DNA from 3 places in the Pseudoalteromonas sp. SR45-4 genome. Region 3 is predicted to be linked to each of the others. Evidence: predicted binding sites of a transcription regulator. Region 3 holds the regulator's gene; each other region holds the start of a gene.
What was found. The regulator FliA, encoded in region 3, starts transcription of late flagellar genes. The targets are predictions, from matches to a motif close to CTAAAGNTNNNNNNNNNNNNGCCGATA.

Region 1 (4,274 bases), on a different contig from region 3:
CTACTTTTATTGTAAACGACAAATATAAAATCAATCTAAATACCATCAAGAGCCAAGAAGAGCTTGATGAGTTAGTTTCATTTTTACTCGCACTATAAAATATTGGAGCCATATAATAATGATAAAATTAGTTAAAGCAGGTTTGCTTGCTGTATTACTACCTTTTGCTGCAACAAGTTTTGCAGCAACCTTTGAGGAAGGTGTGCATTATGAGGTTGTGTCTGAGCGCGCAACTAAAAAACCAGAAGTGAAAGAGTTTTTCTCATTTTACTGTCCTGCATGTAATAACATGGAGCCACTGGTAGCCGAAATTAAACCAATGCTTGATAAAGGCGTAAAGTTTAAAAAGAGCCACGTTGATTTTGTTGGTGTACGCGATACCGAGCATCAACAAATGATTAGCCAAGCGTTAGCAACGGCTGAAGTGTTACCACAAAAAGATAAAATTATTGCGGCTATCTTTAGCCACATTCATACCAAGCGCGCAAATTTTAATGAGCTAGCCGACGTAAAAGATGTGTTTGTAGCCCAAGGCGTTGATGGCGATAAGTTCGATAAGTTATTTAAAAGCTTTTCGGTACGTACATTAAGCTCAAAAATGAAGCGCGACCAAGACTACTTTAAAGAGAAAGGTGCATTGCGTGGCGTGCCTACTTTTATCGTAAATGGTAAGTACAAACTACTTCTAGGCCGCGAATCGGGTATTAGCGAACCAGCAGATATCACTAAATTAATTAACTACTTGGCAAGCAAGTAAAGTTAATCCCATAAAAAAAGCTCCTAAGGAGCTTTTTTTATGGGTAATTTTTAGCTGGTAATTTTAAATATTCTTTTTTTGTAAAAATACACCCGACTCAATATGGTGCGTATAAGGGAATTGATCAAAAATCGCAAAGCGTTTAACTTCATGGGTGCGGGTTAAGTGATCAAGGTCGCGCTCTAGTGTCTCTGGGTTACACGAAATATAAATAATACTTTCGTAATTTGCTACTAAGTCACACGTTAGAGTATCCATACCGGCACGTGGCGGATCAACTAAAATGGTTTGACAATTGTAGCTGTTTAAATCTATACCTTCTAAGCGAGAAAAACTACGCTCGCCATTCATGGCTTGAGTAAACTCTTCGCTCGACATGCGAATAATATCTAAATTGGCAACTTTGTTTTGCGCTATATTGTACTGCGCTGAGTGTACCGACGACTTTGATATTTCGGTTGCCAGCACTTTATTAAACGAACCCGCTAACGCAATAGAAAAGTTACCGTTGCCACAATAAAGTTCAAGTAAATCATTTTTAAGTGGCTTACATAAGTCTTGCGCCCACTCTAGCATTTTAATATTTACTTTGGCATTTGGCTGGGTAAAGCTGTTTTCTACCTGCTGATATATTAGTTCTTGGCCATTCACGTTTAAGCGTTCGGTAACGTAGTCATCACCAAGCATTTCTTTTTGTTTGCGGGCACGGCCAATAAAGTCAATTTTATACTTATTGCTTAACTTTTCTTTAAGCGCGTTAATTTCACTCAGCCAATGCTCATCAAGTGGCTTGTGATATAACAGACTCACTAAAATCTCACCGCTTAGCGTAGATAAGTAATCAATCTGAAATAGTTTACGACGCAAAATTTCACACGACTTTAAATTATCAATCATTACTTGCATCACTTCACCTACCAAAGGAGCGGCAGGGTCAAAGCTATCAACGCGAATTTTGTCTTTAGTTTGTTGATCAAACATTATATGAAACAGATCGTCACCATCGTGCCATACTCTAAACTCAGCGCGTTGGCGGTAGTTAATCGGCTCTGAGCTAAATACCTCAAGTTTATCCACACCAAAACGTTGAAATTGGGCAGCAATACGCTGTTCTTTTTCGCTTAACTGCGCATCGTACTGTGAGGTGTCTATTTTAATAACTGCCATTAACGCTATAACCTTATCTTTGAGAGCTGTTTATCGGCGCTATTGTAGGGAGCGAGATGTATTTGTCTAGTTTTGATGAAATATATATTGGTTTTTTTTTGAGCATCTAGCTACAGAAATAACTTACAGTGCCGATAAGTAAGGCAAGCATAGATAGGAGTCGGATCATGAAAATCGGTAACTTTGGCTTTGTTCCAAACCACAATATTAATAAATACGGTAATAAAGGGGCTTTACAGCAACCTACAATACAGTCGCCTCAAGATAACTATCAGCAGCGCGGTAAAGAACTTGCTGCCAAAGTGCTCGGTGACAAAATGGCTCAAGCTCTTGGCTTACCGATAAGCGAGCCGAAAAAAGATAAACCGCTTTTTGATTTTGATGAAATCGTTAAAAACGTTTTAGACTTCGTTACCAGTGCAGTACGTAAAGCAAAAGCCAATGGTGCCGACGATGAAAAACTCAAAGGTATGTTAGGTGATGCTCGAAAAGGTGTGCAAATAGGGATTGATGACGCGGTTGATGAATTAAAAGGCAATGGCGTGTTTAACGACGATATCGCACAGGGTATTAATAAATCTAAAGAAGGCATATTTAATGGCCTGGACAAATTTGAAGACGATTTATTTAATCCTAAACCCGCCAGTGTCTCTGTTAGCCAAGCTCAGTATGCAAGTTTAAGTAACAAAGCAGAATATAAATTTACTACCGCCGAAGGAGACGAAGTGAGTATTAGTTTTGCTGATGCTTATGAGTCACAATCAGCCAGTCGTTATCAGCAAAATGGGAATAGTGAATCTTTTGTAAGTGAGTCGTCGCAGTCTCGTGAGTTGTCATTTTCTATGTCGGTTAATGGCGATTTAAATGAGAATGAACAAAAGGCGATTAATGAGCTAATGGCTGACTTACAAAGTGTAAGTAGCACCTTTTTCAGTGGTGACTTAGATAAAGCATTTGAAGAGGCGCAAGCACTAAGCTTAGGCAACGAACAGCTGGTGGCTTTTTCAATGGATTTACGACAAACCAAAACAGTCGCTACAGTTAAAGGTTACGAAGAGTACAAGCCAGTTCCTGAAAAAGCAGTAGCTGATAAATTAGCGCCGTTTAACGACGACTTAAAAGCTGTGTTTAATAAAGCCACAGAGCTGGGCATACAAAACCAGTTATCGGGTATTGTGCAGTGGTTAAATCAAGATCAAGCAGAAATAGATAAATTGGTAGATTACACCAAAGCTATGTTCGAAAACCTTAATCAATTAAATGCAGCAACGGACGAGCTAGCCAATCAACAATAGTTGTACCACTAAACTACTTTCTTTTATAAAAATCACATGGCAAACTGCCGTTCTTAACTTAGAATAAGGACAGTAGTTTGTCAGCGCACATAATGGTTTTTGATTCAGGTATTGGTGGTACTACGGTACTTGAACATATTCAGCAAAGTATTCCAGATGCGCAATACAGCTATTTTATGGATAATGCACTATTGCCATACGGCGCTCAGTCACAGCAAACGATTATTAATCGCTTATGCGCACTCATTCACTTTATTAACCAGCAAGCGCTTAATGTAGATTTAATTGTCATTGCATGTAACACCGCCTCTACTTCTGCGCTTGGGGCAGTGCGCCAAATTACTACTATTCCTATAGTGGGGGTGGTACCGGCGATAAAACCTGCTGCGCAACTTACACAATCTAAACATATCGGCCTACTGGCAACTCCAGCAACTATATCAAGTCCCTATACGCGCACACTCATACAAGAACATACCAACAATATAGCAGTTAGCTTATATAGTAGCGTTGAACTAGTTACTTTAGCCGAGCGTCTGTTTTTCGAACAAAGTTTAGATACAACTAAACTGCACCAAGAACTCGATCGTTTAAACATAGATCAGTCTATAGATGTATTAGTATTAGGCTGTACGCATTTTCCTATTTTGGCAGAGCCGATTAGTCAGTACTTTAATAGGAAAGTGCAGCTACTTGATTCAGGTGCAGCGATTGCTAAGCGAGTTCATTACTTAATTAGCCAGCTTAATTTAACGAATAACAATATTGCAGATACAAAAAAGCCGCTGCAATATTATTCAACGGCTAGTGTGAGTAGTAAGTTAGCTGTAAAGCTAGTTACACTGATTGATCCGGCTCAGAACGAAGAGCGTTAGAATCATCTTCTTGTTTTTGTTTTGCTTCACGTACCTTTAAGGTACGTTGTTGGAACTCGCTATCGTTTAACTGCGCTATTGCATTGTTGGCATCAGCTTGCGCCATTTCAACAAAACCAAAGCCACGACGCTTACCTGTATTTTTGTCCTTTAATAAGCGAACGTTGAACACTTTGCCTT
Region 2 (4,274 bases), on a different contig from region 3:
CTGAGCCTAATAATACCGAGCAAACAGCTAATACTTTAAAGTTACCATTACTTTTTACCAGTATAGATACAGCGTATTGGCACGCTAAAAATGCCGGTATAAAAGAGAGTAAGGTAATAGTTGGGTTATATTTAATGTTAGTACACAAAGAAAAAGCCAACATACCAATAAAATGCATGCTCCAAATACCCGCAGAAAAAACAGCTGCAGCGGTTACAGTAGCTAAACGTTGATAGCTTGGGAAAGTAGTTTTTTTAGCTAAATCAATGAGTTTTGTAGTAAAAAAAGCGGCAAATATGACTATTAAAACTGAAAGAGAAACCAAAAGGGGATCGTAAACCCCGTTTATAATTAAACTAGGATCTTGGTCAGTAATAAAGAAAGCTGATAACATGGCGGCTCTAAATAGGCATTTTAATCGTGTAGTTTAATAGAATTAATTAATTAATAAACCGTTAATTTTATGTTTGCTTATTAAGCTATAAATAAACAACGCGGCATTAACTAACCATTAGACGAAAAGTAGCCCCTAGCTAGTATAGTGTGAGAGATTAATTTGTTTGCCTACCAACTAAAAAAAAGTACCCGACGAAAGACCGTTGCTATTAAAGTGCATAATCAAAATGTGACGGTATATGCCCCCCATCACGTACAAAAAAAAGTGCTCGATAACTGGTTATTAGAAAAAAAATCATGGGTTGAGGCGCAGCTGCAAAAACAGCATACTTTGGTTGATACAAAACAGTATCCACTTAAGGACAAAAAGATCTGGTTTTTTTCAGAAGCAATTAATTTAACGTTTCAGCAAGGCAATACCTCTACAGTGGAGCGCCAACAAGATGGCCTGCTTATTACCGTTTCTGCTCGTGTTAAGCATCAGCAGCAAAAGTACCAATTACTTTTAGAGGCGTATTTAAAAGAGCAGTTAACCGCATACATAGAAATGCGACTTAATGACTTTTGCACGCAGATGCAAGAAGCGCTGCCTAACGATTTAAATATTGCAGTTTATAAACGCAAATGGGGAAGTTGTAATAGTAAAAGGGCGCTAACATTTAACTTATTATTGATTGGTGCACCGCATAGCATTATTGATTATGTAATAGTGCATGAGCTGGCGCATTTACGATATTTAAATCATAGCAAAGCATTTTGGCAGCGCGTAGCACAATTTTGTCCCGACTATAAAGCAAGTACGTTATGGCTAAAACAACATGGTATGAGTTTACAATGGGTATTTTAATGTTTAACTAAGAAAAAACACGGAGATTACTAACAAGGAATGTAGTAACTATATAAGTAGAAAATAAGTAGAAAAGTGGTGGAGGGAGCTGGATTCGAACCAGCGAAGGCTGAGCCGTCAGATTTACAGTCTGATCCCTTTGGCCGCTCGGGAACCCCTCCACACTAATTTTGTTACATTTGGCCCCACTTAACTTAGCGGTAAGAAAAGTGGTGGAGGGAGCTGGATTCGAACCAGCGAAGGCTGAGCCGTCAGATTTACAGTCTGATCCCTTTGGCCGCTCGGGAACCCCTCCAATGCAACGGCGCTGATAATAGCAAACATCGTATTTAAGTAAAGAAAAAAGCTAAAGAAAAATGAAATAAAGCCGATAAATAGGTATTACTTACTTCAATCGGCTAAAGTCTATGCAAATCGGTGATTTGTTAATCACAGAGAGTCAGCTCAACACTCGACTCAATAAAAGTGTGCATGAAAAGCGCCGAGGAGAGTTTGCGCTTTTACTCGCTATGCTATCTCATGATGCACTCGATTTTAGCCAATTCCATTTACCAAAAACAGAAATTGAAGATTCAACTGTTGGCGAAGATACCCTTCGCAAACAAATTGGAGCAGGTCCAAAGCAACTTTTAGCGCCAGATAAGTTTGATATCTTGATAGGGCAGTTTAACGCCTCACTATTAATGCAAGCAGGGGAACGCGCTGGAATGAGCGATATTAAATTAAATCACTGTTTAAACCCTGAACCATTGTTTATAAGAGATGATGTAAGCCATATTCCGCTTCAGGTGCGTGATAATTGTGAATTAGCAGTGCGCAGGCGTATAAATAACACACAAACGCAACTATCTAACCCGCAACTCGATGCTGCTGCTTTTTACGAAAGCCTAAATAATGATGCGCTTCACCACCCATTACATTTAGTAAGCGCTTAATTATAAAGCGTACGCTGTAACTGCTTTGATATTGCAATAACCAATTATATTAATAGAACTTGGCAAACGATTGCGTCATCACTCTAACTATTAAATTACTTGTCTGTAATATAAAGCCGCTAACTCTCTACACTTAAGCGCATTTTAGCGATACTTTATTTTATTAATGGATTAATAATTGATTTAATATAAAAAAAGCATCCAAAAATTAAATGCAATTGCTATAATAGGCTCAAATGGTATGACATTAAATGCCGTTATCATTAAACCAAGGTAATTAGGAACGTAATGAAGAAAATATTCACGCTAAATCACGAGAAAATCAAATATCCTCGTATGGTTGACGCCGCAAAGCATGAAGTGAAAAAATATTTGAAAAGAGAGCGTAACAAAACTCTACCACTCGATGCTGATTACTGGGCGTTTGATTGTAAGTTTGGTAATACCGCTGAAGATGCACAAGTAGTGCACGTTGCAGAGCTTAGTAATCATATAAGCGAAATAGAAAAGCAAAGCTTAACTTCTTTTTATGTAGAAATATTAGCGCGCCCAGCTCAACGTCAACAACCAGATTTGGATGACGACGAATAAGACGCTTATAAAGTAATTTGCGTAATTTTTAAAATGGGCCTAGTGGCCCATTTTTTGTTTGTACGTTTATACAAACGCGATTTCAACCTTGAGCATTCAAGTACAAGCAGCTTATAAGCAGTGCTTACTTTCAGTATTACCCTGAAAATTATGGCCGTGATTTTCTAAAACAATTAACAACAACTCTGTATCGCCATTTTTATATTTGGTTGTAAGTTTGATTAAAAACCCAACTTTAATACATTTGCATAACATAAGACTGTATTATACTGTGTTAGTTGATAATTATAGAAAACAGTAGTATTTATGCCATTAAATTATGCCGATAGCGATTTAAAACTTAGCCTTAAAACCTCAAAAGTTCTCATTGTTGATGATCAGTTACTTAGCATAATTGTACTGAAAAAAATATTATCAAAGCACTTTATTGTTAACACCGCCAACAGCGGTGAAGAAGCAGTTGAAATATGTAAATCTAATACTCCCGATATCGTACTGCTGGATATTTCAATGGATGGCATATGCGGTATAGAAACCTGTTTAAAACTTAAAACGACGACACAAACCCAAGATATTCCCGTTATATTTGTTACCTCCTTTGAAAATCAAGAAGAGGACTGCTGGGAAGCGGGCGCGGTAGACTTTATTCAAAAACCGATTAACCCAGAAACCTTATGCAGAAGAGTAAGAGCGCACTTAACTATTAAGCTGCAACATGACTTATTAAGCCAAAAAGTGTTTCTTGATGACTTAACTAAAGTATTTAACCGTCGTTATTTTGATACTCATATTAATAAAATACAATTGAGTGCATTAAGAGAGAATGCAGAATATGCTTTATTACTTATGGATATTGATTACTTTAAGCAATACAACGATATTTATGGACACGTAGAAGGCGACGCTGTTTTACACTTAGTTGCTCAAACAATTGCCAACAGCCTACAAAGGCCAAGCGATTTTGTTGCCCGATATGGCGGCGAAGAATTTGTGGTTGTGCTACCGCATACCAACGAGGAAGGCGCTCGCTGTGTTGCTGAAAAAATTAAAAATAACATATCCGGCTTGGGTGTTTTACATAAGTACTCAGAGTTTGAATTTGTCACTATAAGTATAGGTGGGGCTACGTTATTGCAATCAGACGAAGGCAGCATAGATATTTTGCAACGCGCAGATAAAAAAATGTACGCCGCTAAAGCACAAGGGCGAAATAAGGTGTGCTTTTAAAGCGCACTGTACCAAAATATGCAGTAGAGCAGTTATTAACGCAGTCCTATAGGTATGTAAATTGCCAATAGTTGCTCAAAAGAAAAGTTTAATTTTAGCCATACACCGCTTCATAACAGCGATTACTAGGTATGGCTATTTGTATTTAAGGTTTAGTTGCCTGCAATTACCTACTTTACTCACCGCACAGTTAGTTGCAGTTTGTTATATGCTATGACACTTTTTATATTTTTTGCCACTTTGGCAAGGACAGTTATCATTTCTGCTTATTTTAATAT
Region 3 (4,274 bases):
TGGGGATCGGCAGGCTCTGGTTGCTCACGATTTTTTATCGTAGCAAACATTTCGTTAATAGTATCAAGTGCTTGAAGTATAACATCCATTAGCTCAGAGTTAACTGTTCGCACTTTTTGGCGCAGTAAGTCAAACACGTTTTCTGCGCCATGGCAGGCATCTACCAGCTCTGACATCGCTAAAAAGCCCGCGCCACCTTTAACAGTGTGAAAGCCTCTAAAAATAGCGTTCAATAATTCAGTATCTTCTGGGTTATTTTCCAGTTCAACTAATTGTTCAGATAAAAGCTCAAGGATTTCTCCAGCTTCAACTAAAAAATCTTGTAATATATCTTCATCGACTTCAAAGCTCATGCAGTTACTCTCCTATTAGAAGCCCAAACTTGATAAAAGATCATCAACTTCGTCTTGATCAGATACAACATCATCACGCGATTCTTTATCAATAATAGGGCCTTCTGGGCCTGCTAATGCTTGTGCGGCAATCGAGTTTTCTGTTTTTTGTTGCTCTTGGTTATCGTTTTCATCTTGTGCTGCAAACGCAGTTAACAGATGAATTAAACTTTCTTCAACTTCGCGTACCAGCTCAATAACACGGCGAATTACTTGTCCGGTTAAATCCTGATAATCTTGAGCCATTAACACATTAGTCATTAATACTTGCAACTCATCGGTTTTAAGATGCGAGCTGTTCATAAATTTATCAATGCTATGACACAATGTTTTAAATTCACCAAGTTCAAGATCGCGGCTCATTAACCGATCCCAGGTTGGCTTGATATGCGAAATATCATCAGCTAATTGCTGGGCTAAAGGCAGGCTCGCTTCAACCGCATCCATGGTTTTGTTGGCGGCGTTTTCTGTCATTTCTATGACATAGTTAAGTCGCTTTTTAGCATCCGGAATGGCATCAGTGGTTAAATCTGTTATGCGGGTGTCAAGCTCAAAACCCTTTAAAGACTCGTGCAACTGGCGCGTTAATTTACCTACTTCTGCAAACAAATATGATTGTTCTTGAGAGGCAGTTTCTAAAATTAACTGATCAGCTTTATGTTGCTCACCGTTTTCTAAAAAAGTGACCAGCTGACGTGCTTGCTCTAAAGTAATCTGAGGCGCAGCAGGTGCTGACATAAGCCTCTCCCCTTATTAACCTAAGCGTTCGAACACTTTTTCTAATTTAGTTTTTAATGTACCCGCAGTAAATGGCTTAACAATATAACCATTAACACCTGCTTGGGCTGCTGCAATAATTTGCTCTTTCTTAGCTTCTGCAGTAACCATTAAAACCGGAAGATGCTTTAATTTGTCATCTGCGCGTATTGCTCTTAACAAGTCAATACCTTGCATGCCCGGCATATTCCAATCTGTTACTACAAAGTCAAATGATTGATTTTGCAACATAGGTAAAGCAGTTGAGCCATCATCTGCTTCTAAAACATTGGTAAACCCTAAATCACGCAATAGGTTTTTAATAATACGTCTCATCGTTGAAAAGTCATCAACAACAAGAATTTTTATGTTTTTATCCAAAACATCCTCCAGTGAGGCCTAAACCTGTATTTACTTACTTCTAATTTATCCAGTCATTGATTTTTGCTTTTAGCTTAATCATCGCCTGACCATGTATCTGACTTACACGCGACTCACTTACATCGAGTATCTGTCCAATTTCTTTTAAATTCATTTCATCGTTATAGTACAACGAAAGCACCATTGCATCTCGCTCTGGTAGGGATTTAATTGCACTTAATAAAGATTCATTAAACCTTTCATTTTTAACATTATTAAAGGGTTTGTCTAGTGCTAAATCGTGCCCAACAGGTGTTATAACATCCTCATCAATACCTAAATCTTCTATTCCCAAGATTTTACTGGAATTAACATCGGTTAAAATATGATGATATTGCTCTAGTGTAATTTCAAGCTTTTGGGCAACTTCACTGTCTGTAGGTTCACGATTCAGGCTGCTTTCTAATGCTGAAATAGCTTCTATAACCTGGCGGCTTTTACGATGTACTGAGCGAGGAGCCCAGTCTCCACGGCGCATTTCATCAAGCATAGCGCCCCGAATACGAATACCCGCAAAGGTTTCAAAACTAGCGCCTTTAGTGGCATCAAAGTTTTTTGACGCCTCTATTAATCCTATCATTCCTGATTGAATTAAATCATCGAGTTGTACACTAGGGGGTAAACGAGCAATTAAATGACATGCTACTTTTTTTACTAATGAAGCATGCTTTTCAACAATCATATTTAAATTTTGTGTTGATTCATATCCCATAGCTCTATTCACCAATGTAGTCATAGTTAGCCGTTAACGAGTTTCTCAATGAAAAATTCTAAATGACCCGAAGGCTGGTTCGGTATTGGCCACTTTGTTATTCTTGTTGCTAATGTTTTAAAGGCAAGTGCAGCTGGAGAACTAGGAAACAGTTCAACAATTACTTTTTGACGACGTGTTGCTTTGCGCATATTTTCATCATAAGGAACGGTTGCAACCAGCTCCATTGATATATCTAAAAATCGGTCTGTAACCTTTGATAGCTTTGCAAATAACTCTTGCCCTTCGCGTAATGAACGCACCATGTTGGCAACAATTTTAAATTTATACACGCCATGTTCGCGGCTTAATACTTTGATCAGTGCATAGGCATCGGTTATTGAAGTTGGCTCGTCACATACCACAACCAAAACATCTTGTGCAGCGCGAGAAAAACTCAGCACCATATCCGATATACCGGCAGCGGTATCAACAACTAATATATCAAAATCAGTATTGAGTTCGCTAAAAGCACGAATAAGCCCAGCATGTTCTGCAGGCGACAACTCAACCATACTTTGTGAACCCGAAGTCGCTGGTACTATTTTTATCCCAGCGGGGCCTTCTACTAGTATTTCATCAAGCTCACATTCGCCAGATAACACATGCGATAAATTACGCTCAACACGTAGTCCAAGCATTACATCACAATTGGCTAAACCCAAATCGGCATCAAGCACTAACACTCTATTGCCTTGCTGACCTAAAGCGATCGCAGTATTTAACGATACATTTGTTTTTCCAACGCCACCTTTACCGCCAGTGACGGCGATAACCTTAACGCCGTTATTATTATTTTTGCTCATTTTACGCAGGCCGCTTGCTTGATCTAATACTGTGTTAATCATACATCTCTACTGTGCTCGACGCCACTGATTGGTGTCGTGAATGTTGTACTTTTGTTCTCTTTAAATATAATTGCTCAGCTTTTTTCACTAGTTTTTCTGCATTTGCAACTCGAATATCTTCAGGTACTCGTTGACCATTAGTAAGATACCCTATTGGCAGGCGATTTTGAATCGCAATACTAATTATCTCGCCTAAACTTAATGATTCGTCGAGTTTAGTGAAAATACAACCGCTTAACTGTACTTTTTTAAAGTGTCTTACGGTTTCTTGTAACACATTTATTTGCGCAGTGGCACTTAATACTAAGTAATTACGAATATCCACACGCTGATTACGCATTAAGGTATTTAGCTGCTCAGTTAAACGTAAATCACGTTGGCTCATACCTGCGGTATCTATAAGTACTAAGCGCTTGTTACGTAAATGATATAACACTTCGGCCAGTTCGTTCGCATCTTTAACTTGTTTAACCCCACAGCCAATAATACGGCCATATGTTGCAAGCTGCTCGTAAGCACCAATTCTGTAAGTATCGGTAGTAATTAGCGCTACTTTATCAGCACCATATTTTTGTGCACCTAATGCCGCGAGCTTAGCCACTGTAGTGGTTTTACCCACACCGGTTGGGCCAACTAATGCGTAAACACCACCTTGGCGCAAAATTTCGTTATTCGTGGTTTGCATCTGATCTTCAACCATAGTTAACAGCGCTTTCCAGCCCTGCTGACGCGGAACATCTTCAGGTACAAAACAAGCCATTTGCTCAGCAACTTCTTTATCGATTCCCATGCCTACTAAGCGGTCAATCATGCATGCGCGCGTTGGGTCACGGCGCGCCATATCTTGCTGCATTAAACCCGACACTTGGTGCTCTAATAACTGGCGAATTGCGTTCATTTCTTCACGCATTGTGCTCATTGCTTCACTTTCGGTATTTTTAGTCGTGTGTTTTTGCGCAACTGGCGTGTCTAACTCATCAAAATCACGGTCTAGGTCATCAAAACCTAAGCTGTCAGCTTGCGTTTGTGGGCGTGCTTGCGCAGCTTCTTCACGCGCAAACATATTTGTAGGGCGTTGTTTAGCGATCGGCTCTTGATAATGCTCTG

Region 1: H5058_RS15850 (DUF5610 domain-containing protein) is a predicted target of FliA. The motif match lies at 2,035-2,061, and genes of this name have one in related genera.
Region 2: H5058_RS12490 (VC2046/SO_2500 family protein) is a predicted target of FliA. The motif match lies at 1,590-1,616, and genes of this name have one in related genera.

Annotation. Positions count from the first base shown of each region.
Region 1 is NZ_JACJDO010000047.1:652-4,925, reverse strand. Features, by position in the region: gene H5058_RS15865 (thiol:disulfide interchange protein DsbA/DsbL) at 1-98, shown strand, start outside; gene H5058_RS15860 (thiol:disulfide interchange protein DsbA/DsbL) at 119-757, shown strand; gene trmA (tRNA (uridine(54)-C5)-methyltransferase TrmA) at 821-1,924, opposite strand; gene H5058_RS15850 (DUF5610 domain-containing protein) at 2,092-3,219, shown strand; gene murI (glutamate racemase) at 3,297-4,094, shown strand; gene H5058_RS15840 (RNA-binding protein) at 4,057-4,274, opposite strand, start outside.
Region 2 is NZ_JACJDO010000029.1:6,618-10,891, forward strand. Features, by position in the region: gene H5058_RS12470 (MHYT domain-containing protein) at 1-394, opposite strand, end outside; gene H5058_RS12475 (M48 family metallopeptidase) at 557-1,243, shown strand; tRNA gene H5058_RS12480 (tRNA-Tyr) at 1,320-1,404, opposite strand; tRNA gene H5058_RS12485 (tRNA-Tyr) at 1,454-1,538, opposite strand; gene H5058_RS12490 (VC2046/SO_2500 family protein) at 1,651-2,178, shown strand; gene H5058_RS12495 (DUF6172 family protein) at 2,467-2,769, shown strand; gene H5058_RS12500 (diguanylate cyclase) at 3,076-3,996, shown strand; gene H5058_RS12505 (YchJ family protein) at 4,201-4,274, opposite strand, start outside.
Region 3 is NZ_JACJDO010000003.1:83,448-87,721, reverse strand. Features, by position in the region: gene H5058_RS02520 (chemotaxis protein CheA) at 1-353, opposite strand, end outside; gene H5058_RS02515 (protein phosphatase CheZ) at 369-1,130, opposite strand; gene cheY (chemotaxis response regulator CheY) at 1,146-1,529, opposite strand; gene H5058_RS02505 (RNA polymerase sigma factor FliA) at 1,570-2,280, opposite strand; gene H5058_RS02500 (MinD/ParA family protein) at 2,307-3,167, opposite strand; gene flhF (flagellar biosynthesis protein FlhF) at 3,160-4,274, opposite strand, start outside.